DNA from 2 places in the Citrobacter farmeri genome. Region 2 is predicted to be linked to the other one. Evidence: predicted binding sites of a transcription regulator. Region 2 holds the regulator's gene; the other holds the start of a gene.

Region 1 (5,179 bases), 2.3 Mb from region 2:
GCAGTCGTTAAAGACAACTATCTTGATACACTGCGCGCGATCGATCCGGAACTGGTGAAGACAGCGGTTTCCGGTCAGCGTTTCCAGCAGTGTTTCTTTGAAAATGGTCAGAGTAAAGAGATTGAAGCGTTTGTTCGCGAAATCCTCGGGTAATCTTTGCTGAAAAGCCGGATGGCGCAATGCGCTTCCGGCTTCACACATTACTGTCTTACAGACACCGCGCTCCCCGCATCTTTCGCCAGCCGCAACGTATCCACCATGCCAATCAGGCAAATAAGCGCGATGGCCACAAATGCCAGACGAAAGCTGATGCCAGGAACTGCGTTTATTCCCAGCCATTCACTCACATTCGCGCCAATACGAATACCGATTGCACCCAGTGAAATCCCCAGTCCAACGGCCAGCTGTGTGGCGGTGCTGAACAAGGTATTCGCATAACTCATCTGGACGGAAGGAACGTCTGCGAAAGCCAGCGTGCTGATACCGGTAAACTGAATCGAACGGAAGACGCCACCAAGGTACAGTATCAGCAGAATAAGCCAGACGGGAGTCGAGGGGGTGAGTAGCGCGCAGGCGAGTAGCGCCAGCACATTGAGCGCGCCGTTAATCAACAGTAGCTTTTTAAAGCCTAACCAGCGGATAAGCGGCGTGGTCGCGGGCTTAATCGTCAGATTGCCGACAAACACCGCCAGAACCAGTGAACCGGCCTGAAAGGCATTCATGCCAAAACCCACCTGAAACATGAGCGGCAAAAGAAAAGGCACAGCGCTGATTGAGGCGCGGAACAGCGAGCCTCCGTACATGGTGACGCGAAACGTTGGCACCTGCAGGGCGTCGAGGCGAATCATGGGATAGTCTGCTCGACGGAAATGGCGCAAAGAAAAGGCAAATGTTCCCACGCCAAGCGCCAGCAGAGCTATCGTCAATACGCCTTCGGGATGTTGGGCGCCCAGTAACTCCATCGCATAGACCAGGCTGACCATCGCGATGGCGGTGGCGATGAAACCAGCAAGATCGAAAGGACGCCGATCGTCATCGCGGATAGTGGGAATAAATCGCAGCGCCAGTACGATCGCCAGCAGCCCCAGCGGCACGTTAATAAAAAAAATCCAGCGCCAGTTGGCATAGCTGGTGATAAAGCCGCCGAGTGGTGGGCCAATAATGGGGGCAACCAGTGCAGGCCAGGTTAAGGTGGCGATAGCCGTAATTAACTGATGTTTTGGCGTGGTGCGCAATACCGCTAAGCGACCCACCGGAACCATGAGTGCGCCACCCACACCCTGCAGGATACGCATTGCCAGGAAACTCTCCAGCGTCGTGGAAAGGCCGCACAGCACTGACGCGAGGGTGAAAATAGCGAGGGCAAGCGTAAAGATTTTGCGCGCGCCAAAACGGTCAGCTATCCAACCGCTGGCCGGGATGAGTACCGCGAGGGTAATCAGATAGGCGCTGATACCAATATTTAAATCAACCGCCTGAACACCGAAACTTTTGGCCATATCGGGCAGGGCGGTCGCGATCACCGTGCCGTCAATAAACTCCATGAAAAACGCCCCGGCGACGAGCAGAGCGGCAGGGGAGATACCGCGTTTGCTTTCTACATTTCGATCTTCTTGCATCTTGTTCTTGCCACTATAAACCTTTACCGGAACGGATGATGACGTAGATGACTGATTTACCAGCTAAACAGGCAAAAATGGAAAAGTACATAAGCTTAAAAATGTGATTCACATCACAAATTAGTTGATTTTTGTGATGGTGATCATATTATATGCGCACAGACAGTAACACCTGCATAACAACATAGTTGGAGCCATGCCATGAAATTGCGCAAAATCCTGAAAAGCATGTTTGAAAATTATTGCAAAACTTTCAAAGACGTACCGCCAGGCGCTATGTTCTGATGAAAAAACCTGCTTCGGCAGGTTTTTTTATGCCTGTTTCATGCGGTGGCAAGTCTGGCTATCGTTTCGGCGTCTGAATCGGTACTATGACGGCCTTTCAACATTATCAGGAACGCATACTATGTCCCAACCGCTGAATGCCGATCAGGAACTGGTCTCTGACGTTGTTGCCTGCCAGCTCGTCATAAAACAAATTCTCGATGTTCTCGACGTGATTGCTCCCGTCGAAGTTCGCGAAAAAATGACCAGTCAACTGAAAAATATTGATTTTTCAACGCATCCCGCTGCTGCCGATCCCGTCACGTTACGCGCTATCCAGAAAGCGATCGCGCTGATTGAACTGAAATTCACGCCGCAGGGCGAAGCCCACTAAAATAAACCGTTGTTTTAGATTTTAGAAATACTTTTTGCGATACCTCCCCAAAGTGGGAGGCATCAGGCTGAAAGGACTTTGCTAATTGGCCTGCAGGGGAGTGAAATGCAGGCCAATGACAGGGTCAATTAATGCTGTTGGTAATTGACGACGTTGAGTACGTGCTGATCGGTCTGTGCCGGACACAGTCCTGCGCGTTTGGCGCTACGCACTTCATCAAGAATAGTTTGCAACAACAGTCCATCTTGCTGCTGTTCTTTTTCCAGATCGTGGAGAAAATCGAGGGTTGGAGCATCATTCAGCGCTTCAGCTTCGTTGGTCAGTTGCGAAAGCGTGCTGGCCCGTTGTTCATAATCATCTATCGTTTTCTGAAACAGCTCTTCCAGCGAATGTAAATCCTCACCCTGTACGTCGATGGCCTTAACGACGGGATTTGCCCCCGCATTTTTCATGAAGTTAAACATGCGCATCATTTGGGTGACGTTACTCTGAGCCTGAGTACGTAAGAAAGTCGCAGTACCCATCAGACGGTGTTCGGAACACCACTCACTCAGATGGAGGTAGAGATTGGAAGCATAAAACTCAAGATTCATTTGATTGTTGAGTTTGTGTACCATTCCAACTGCAGCCATATCAATATCCTTATTTCCTGATAGAAGGGGTGTGCAAAGCCAAGGTGCACAACTTACTGTTAGCAGAATAAATCCATTCCGCCGGTCCATTATGTGATCGAAGAGTCAATTTCGTTGCGAATCGAAAATAAGCTTACCCTCATCAAAGGAATAAGAAAATCCTTAAATGGCGTTATTTATGATTTTTTACATATTACTGAAGCTAATACATCATGTTGCCACGGGTAAACATAATGTGAATTTATATATCTCTTTGATTTAATGGTTAAATGATTTATTTGTTAGTTTTGAAATGGTGTTTCAAGTCACAAAACGGAATGATTTCGCATGGTAATATCAGATTATTGATAATTTCTTCCGTCCCTGCCGCGATAATAATCCTGTGAAACGGTTTTGGCCGAAATAACCCAGCTTATCTCTTGCGGAAATCAGGGCGGCGACAGCGTGTTTAATTATAACCGAATGATTAATTCGTCATTTTCGGTGTTATCAGCATGTAATAAATGAGGGATGGTGAATGACAAGAGTGGCAGTCTTGCTGGCATCAGGTTTCGAAGAAGCGGAAGCGATCGTCACGATTGATATCTTGCGTCGTCTGAATATCGACGTTGACACACTGGCCTGCGCGGAGTCTCGCGCCGTGGTGAGTTATCACGATGTTCCAATGGTGGCCGATTACACCCTGGTGGGGCAGCGGGAGAACCTGTATGACGCGGTGGTGCTTCCGGGTGGACCTCAGGGTAGCGTGAATCTTGCGGCGAATCCGCAGGTTGTTGAGTTCATCTCGCGTCATGATGCTGCCGGGAAATTGATTTGCCCCATTTGCTCAGCGGCCGCACGTGTATTAGGTGGCAATGGCTTACTGAAAGGGCGTCGCTATGTCTGTTCAGGCGATCTCTATGAAACGGTGACCGACGGGATCTACGTTGATGCGCCTGTGGTGCTGGATGGTCATCTCCTGAGCGGTAAAGGCTTAGGCCATATTTTTGATTTTGCCCTGACGTTGTCAGCCCGTTTATTAGGTGATGACAAACCGGTCCGCGATCACGCCGACCATATCTATTATCCGTGGTAATCCGTTTGTTCCCGAATGCAGACGTATTCGGGAACAAGGATTTGTGAGCTGACCTTATGGACTAATGTGCTACGCCACTTTTTATTTGTCTGACAAATCCCCCCTTTCTTATGTCATTTTCCGCTGAATTTATGTACGCAATTACTGTAATTCTGCGGTGTGATGCCGCTCTCCTATGGAGAATCAATTTCCCGCTACAACTATTCCAGAACCGGCATTTATCTTAAGTCTGTTTAGTAATGCCTTGTTTTTCGTCTGAATTACACAAAGCCGTTAAATATTACCCTACATAAAATGACGCTAAAGCTGGAGTTAACCATGCACAAATTCACTAAAGCGCTGGCAGCCATCGGTCTTGCTGCCGTTATGTCACAATCCGCTATCGCAGAATCGATGAAGCTGGGTTTCCTGGTGAAACAACCGGAAGAGCCCTGGTTCCAGACAGAGTGGAAATTTGCCGATAAAGCCGGGAAAGATCTGGGCTTTGAAGTCATTAAAATTGCAGTGCCAGACGGTGAAAAGACCCTGAATGCGATCGACAGTCTGGCGGCAAGTGGAGCGAAGGGGTTTGTTATTTGCACCCCTGACCCGAAACTGGGCTCCGCTATTGTTGCTAAAGCGCGCGGCTACGATATGAAAGTCATCGCCGTGGACGATCAGTTCGTTAACGCCAAAGGTAAACCGATGGATACGGTCCCGCTGGTGATGATGGCCGCGACCAAAATCGGCGAACGTCAGGGCCAGGAACTGTATAAAGAGATGCAAAAGCGTGGCTGGGACGTCAAAGAGAGCGCGGTGATGGCGATTACGGCTAACGAACTGGATACCGCACGTCGTCGTACGTCGGGTTCCATGGAAGCGCTGAAAGCCGCGGGTTTCCCGGAAAAACAGATCTACCAGGTTCCAACCAAATCTAACGATATCCCTGGCGCATTTGATGCCGCCAACTCCATGCTGGTTCAGCACCCTGAAGTGAAACATTGGCTGATTGTCGGCATGAACGATAACACCGTACTGGGCGGCGTGCGCGCCACTGAAGGCCAGGGTTTCAAAGCCGCGGACGTGATCGGCATTGGCATCAACGGCGTTGACGCGGTGAGCGAACTGTCAAAAGCGCAGGCGACCGGTTTCTTCGGCTCACTGCTGCCAAGCCCGGACGTTCACGGTTATAAATCCAGTGAAATGCTCTACAACT
Region 2 (5,179 bases):
GCGTGACGCCGGATATTCTCACCAGTGCGAAAGCCCTGGGGGGCGGCTTCCCGGTGAGCGCGGTATTGACGACGCAGGAGATCGCCTCAGCGTTTCACGTCGGCTCTCATGGATCAACCTATGGCGGTAACCCGCTGGCCTGCGCGGTGGCGGAGGCGGCGTTTGACATCATCAACAATCAGGATGTGCTGGGCGGCGTGGTGGCGAAACGGCAGAAATTTGTTCAACATCTGCAGCAGATTGATGAGCAGTACCACGTGTTCAGCGACATTCGCGGTATGGGCCTGTTGATTGGCGCCGAATTGCAACCGCAGTACAAAGGACGCGCGCGCGATTTCCTCTACGCGGCAGCGGATGCTGGCGTGATGGTGTTAAATGCCGGCCCGGACGTGATGCGCTTTGCGCCGTCGCTGGTGGTGGAAGAGGCGGATATCGACGAAGGGATGCTGCGTTTTGCTGACGCTGTTGCGAAGGTTGTTGCCTGATGGCGCTGCGCTTATCAGGCCTACAAACGTCTGTAGGCCGGATAAGGCGTTACGCCGCCATCCGGCAATCAGTGTTAACCCCGCATATCCCGCAACCGGCGACTGAGCCAGATGCCGTGGTGCGGCCGCTGACGCCATGCCATAGAAGAGATGGTGTGCATGGTGTTCAGGTGACCGATAACGCGTTGCAGATGCTGTTCCAGGGTGCTTAACGGTCCGTGGGAAAGCATCTCTGGCGCTTCCAGGATATTCACATCCCCTGAGCCACCAGGTCCATCGTACTCCAGTCGCTGCTGGCAGCGCTGAAGAGCAATTTCACACGATTGCAGATATCGCTGCGCCAGGTCCGGCGTCAACATCGTATGCTCACGCGCCAGCGTGGTCATGGCATTGATGTGTTCGACGATAAACTGGCTGTGTGTCACCCACAGTTTCATGTCTTCCAGATAATGGGTATTAAAGCCGGGTTCCTGCATTGCCTGATTGAGCGAGTTAAACAGGGTGTTGTGCGCCTGGTTGACCCGCATACGTTGCCAGGCGAGCGGCGTGGGTTGCGGATCGTTGCTCAGAATCAGGCGAATGGCCTCCTGATCGGCTTCCAGTGCGTCATGGGCGTTTTTCCGCAACAGACCGCTCTGCCATTGCGGCCACAGCCAGACGGTGCCGCCAAACGCAATCAGGCAGCCGATGACCGTATCGATAAATCGCGGGATGATGAACTGTTCTCCATCCAGCGTCAGCAGTTGCAGGGTATATACCGCCGTGACGGTAAATCCAACCGTCGCCCAGCCGTAGTTTTTGCGGATGGTCAGATAGCTGACCAGGGTGATCGCCAGCATCAGGGCCAGCGTATATCCCTCGGGAATATGAAAGTGCAGCGTCACGCCTGCGATAATCAGCCCTACCAGCGTTCCCGCCGAGCGGTGCAAAATACGCACGCGGGTGGCACCGTAACCGTTTTGCGTCACAAACAGCACCGTCATCAGGATCCAGTAAGGTTTCGGCAGATGTAACGCCGTTCCCATGAGGCTGGCTATGCTGAGCATGACGCTGATTCGCCCGGCGTTACGCAGCGCCGGAGATTTCAACGAGAGGTAGTTTTTCAGTGCCGGAAGCAAGGGTAACCGACGCTGTTTATCGGCCATCAGATCGCGGGCGTAAAGCGGACGCTGGGTGCGAAGCACGCGGGCGATGCGACTGAAGTGCCAGTAGCAGAACTGTCCGACGGGGTTATCCGGATGCTGATGAGCAATTTTTCCCAGTGCACCAATCTGCTTTTGCATGGTGAACCGCGTCGGTAGTCGGTGATAGAGAATGTCATCTCCCAGTACGCGCAGGCGAGCGGCGACCGTTTGTGCATTCCAGCGAATGACCTGCTCCGCGTGACTGCGCTCGACCAGCTTTTGCACTTCTTCCGGCTGATGCAGGCTGACGGAGATATGTTCCTGCAAATCCAGCGCTTCCTGAAAGGCGCGCAGCATCCGTTTGTAGTCGTTGTTGCGGTGCGCCGATAGCATGTGCATCTGCTGATAGCACTGGGTGATGAGGTCGACGGCTTTCTGCTGGCGAACCAGAAGCGGCGGCAGGGCTTTTTCCGGGTCAGTGTGTTGGGTCAGCATGCTGTATTTGGCTTCGCAGTAATCCGCCAGTTCCCGGTATAACAGGCTTAGTGATTCGCGAAGCGGCTGCTCACGCCAGAGCCAAAACCAGAACCAGTTAAACAGCCCGTACCATAGCGTGCCCAGCGCGTAGATCAGCAGAGGCTCCCAAACCGGCATGTTCCCTGCCAGGCTCAGTGTGAAAATCGCAGCAATCAGTGAGGCCGGGAGCAGGCGGGCGTGAAGAGAGCTCAATTCTGCGGTGACGCCGAGCGTGAGTGTCAGACCGGTCAGGATCAGTGGCAACGGTACCGCCTGCGCCAGCATAAGTTGCATGATTAGGCTACAGCCAGCGAACAGCGATGCACCGATGATCAGGCGTTTGAAAAAGCGTTTGTGCGGAGTATCAAGCCCGGCAATGTTGCAGCAGGCGGGAACGAGAGAGAAAAGCAGGCCCAGATGTAACTGCCCGATGAGCAGGCCAACGGCCACGGGCAAACAGAGCACCAGCGTTTGACGTAGTGCATAGTTGATTTCTGGGTGATAAATCAGTCTGCGCCACATTGGCAAAACAAAAATGACGCGCTACCCGGTAGCGCGTCATTTCCGATGAGATTAACGAGTGCCGTAAACGACGATCGTTTTACCGTGAGCGGAGATCAGGTTCTGATCTTCCAGCATCTTCAGAATACGACCAACGGTTTCGCGAGAGCAGCCAACGATCTGGCCAATCTCCTGGCGAGTGATTTTGATCTGCATACCGTCCGGGTGAGTCATCGCATCAGGCTGTTTCGCCAGATTCAGCAGCGTCTGGGCGATACGACCGGTCACGTCGAGGAAGGCCAGGTTACCGACTTTCTCCGAAGTAACTTGCAGGCGGCGAGCCATTTGGGAAGACAGGCGCATCAGAATATCCGGGTTCACCTGGATCAACTGGCGGAATTTCTTATAGGAAATTTCAGCCACTTCACACGCTGTTTTCGCTCGAACCCATGCGCTACGTTCCTGGCCTTCTTCAAACAGGCCCAGTTCGCCAATGAAATCACCCTGATTCAGATAAGAAAGGATCATTTCTTTTCCTTCCTCATCCTTAATCAACACTGCCACTGAGCCCTTAACGATGTAGTACAACGTTTCTGCTTTTTCACCCTGGTGAATCAGCGTGCTCTTGGACGGGTACTTATGAATGTGGCAATGAGACAAGAACCATTCAAGTGTCGGGTCTGTTTGCGGTTTGCCAAGCACCATGCGCGATTATCCTCTGTTATAAGCTGTCTCCAGAGCCAAAAAAATCCGCTGTCTCTGGGGTTGCAAAAATGTGCTTCCCGCGTCCTGGGAAGAGGCTGTCAAAAACGAACTGCAGCCTTTAATGTGAAGTCCTCTGCATACATGCAGTACATCAATGTATTACTGTAGCATCCTGACTGTTTTAGCATAGCTTTAGCCGTGTGTCTCCTGGTGTCTCGCTTCAGCATGACGGAGGTCGCCTTCCGTTGCGAGAATTGTTATGTACGCGTAATCTGTCAGGAAAATTGACGCACTGGAGTTAAAAAATATGCAAGCGCGTGTTAAATGGGTTGAGGGGTTAACCTTCCTGGGTGAGTCGGCTTCCGGTCACCAGATTTTGATGGACGGTAACTCTGGTGATAAAGCGCCGAGCCCGATGGAAATGGTGTTGATGGCGGCAGGCGGTTGCAGCGCGATTGACGTGGTTTCTATCCTGCAAAAAGGCCGTCAGGATGTGACGAACTGCGAAGTGAAACTGACGTCAGAACGTCGCGAAGAGGCGCCACGCCTGTTCACCCACATCAATCTGCACTTTATCGTTACGGGTCGCGACCTGAAGGATGCCGCCGTTTCGCGTGCGGTCGATCTGTCGGCGGAGAAATATTGCTCCGTGGCGCTGATGCTGGGAAAAGCGGTCAATATTACCCATTCGTATGAAGTGATTGCTGCCTGATGATCATGGCCGGATAACGCCACGTCGCTGTCCGGCAATATCTCACCTTACTCGATTTTCTTTCCTTCCATCAGTCGCTGCACCAGCGGCAACATAATGAGCTCCATGGCCAGCCCCATTTTGCCGCCAGGTACCACCAGTGTATTGATGTGGGAAATAAATGAACCCTGCAACATCGCCAGCAGCCAGGGGAAATCGATCCCTTCCAGATTGCGAAAATGAATCACCACAAAGCTCTCATCCAGTGATGGAATGCCCTTGGCAGCGAACGGGTTTGAGGTGTCAACGGTGGGTACACGCTGAAAGTTAATGTGGGTGCGGGAGAACTGCGGCGTGATGTAGTTGATATAGTCGTCCATCGAACGCACCACTGAATCCATCACCGCCTCACGAGAATGGCCTCGCTCGCTGGTATCACGGATCAGTTTCTGGATCCACTCCAGGTTCACGATGGGAACCACGCCGACCAACAGGTCAACATGGCTTGCAACTTCATGCTGCGGCGTCACGACGCCGCCGTGCAGCCCTTCATAGAACAGCACGTCAGTAGGTTCCGGCAGGGCTTGCCATGGGGTGAAAGTCCCTGGCACCTGGTTCCACGGGACGGCCTCATCGTAGGTATGCAGATATTTGCGCGACTGGCCTTTGCCCGTCTGACCATACTCAATAAATGTCTGTTCCAGCAGACCGAAGTCATTGGCTTCGGGGCCAAAATAGCTGATGTGGCGTCCGGCGTCGCGCGCCTTGCGGATCGCCATATCCATCTCCGGACGGGTATAACGATGAAAACTGTCGCCTTCCACCTCGGCGGCGCGCAGGTTGAGCTGCGCAAAAATTTTACGAAACGCGAGGCTGGTGGTGGTAGTCCCCGCGCCGCTGGATCCTGTTACCGCGATCACCGGATGTTTGGCAGACATGTTAACTCCATCAATAAATTGATTTTTTATTATAGTCGGCCGATAGCGTGCGGGTTATTCGCGAAATTGTTTGCGCGGCATGATGTTGACGGTTTCGTGCAACTCAGACCACACCAGTATCGCTTCTCCACACTGTAACTGGCGTTTAACGTCGGCGACTTTTTGCTCAAGGGTTCGTTCATGTTCACCATAATCGGTGCCTTCGCGCAATACAAAGCT

Evidence for each region. Region 2 encodes CRP, which controls carbon source genes, mostly activating them, when cyclic AMP is high. Its sites were predicted from a motif close to ATGTGANNNNNNTCACAT; they were not measured.
Region 1: the regulator CRP is predicted to act here: its motif matches at 1,721-1,738, upstream of azuC (stress response protein AzuC).

What each region holds. Positions count from the first base shown of each region.
Region 1 covers NZ_CP077291.1:1,861,715-1,866,893, forward strand. The annotation lists gene I6L53_RS08760 (RpiB/LacA/LacB family sugar-phosphate isomerase) at 1-153, shown strand, start outside; gene I6L53_RS08765 (MFS transporter) at 201-1,619, opposite strand; gene azuC (stress response protein AzuC) at 1,821-1,904, shown strand; gene I6L53_RS08775 (DUF2766 family protein) at 2,026-2,277, shown strand; gene I6L53_RS08780 (non-heme ferritin-like protein) at 2,406-2,909, opposite strand; gene I6L53_RS08785 (DJ-1/PfpI family protein) at 3,427-3,984, shown strand; gene araF (arabinose ABC transporter substrate-binding protein AraF) at 4,303-5,179, shown strand, end outside.
Region 2 covers NZ_CP077291.1:4,399,339-4,404,517, reverse strand. The annotation lists gene argD (bifunctional acetylornithine/succinyldiaminopimelate transaminase) at 1-485, shown strand, start outside; gene I6L53_RS20860 (YccS/YhfK family putative transporter) at 560-2,647, opposite strand; gene crp (cAMP-activated global transcriptional regulator CRP) at 2,699-3,331, opposite strand; gene I6L53_RS20850 (OsmC family protein) at 3,639-4,043, shown strand; gene I6L53_RS20845 (phosphoribulokinase) at 4,091-4,960, opposite strand; gene I6L53_RS20840 (YheU family protein) at 5,015-5,179, opposite strand, start outside.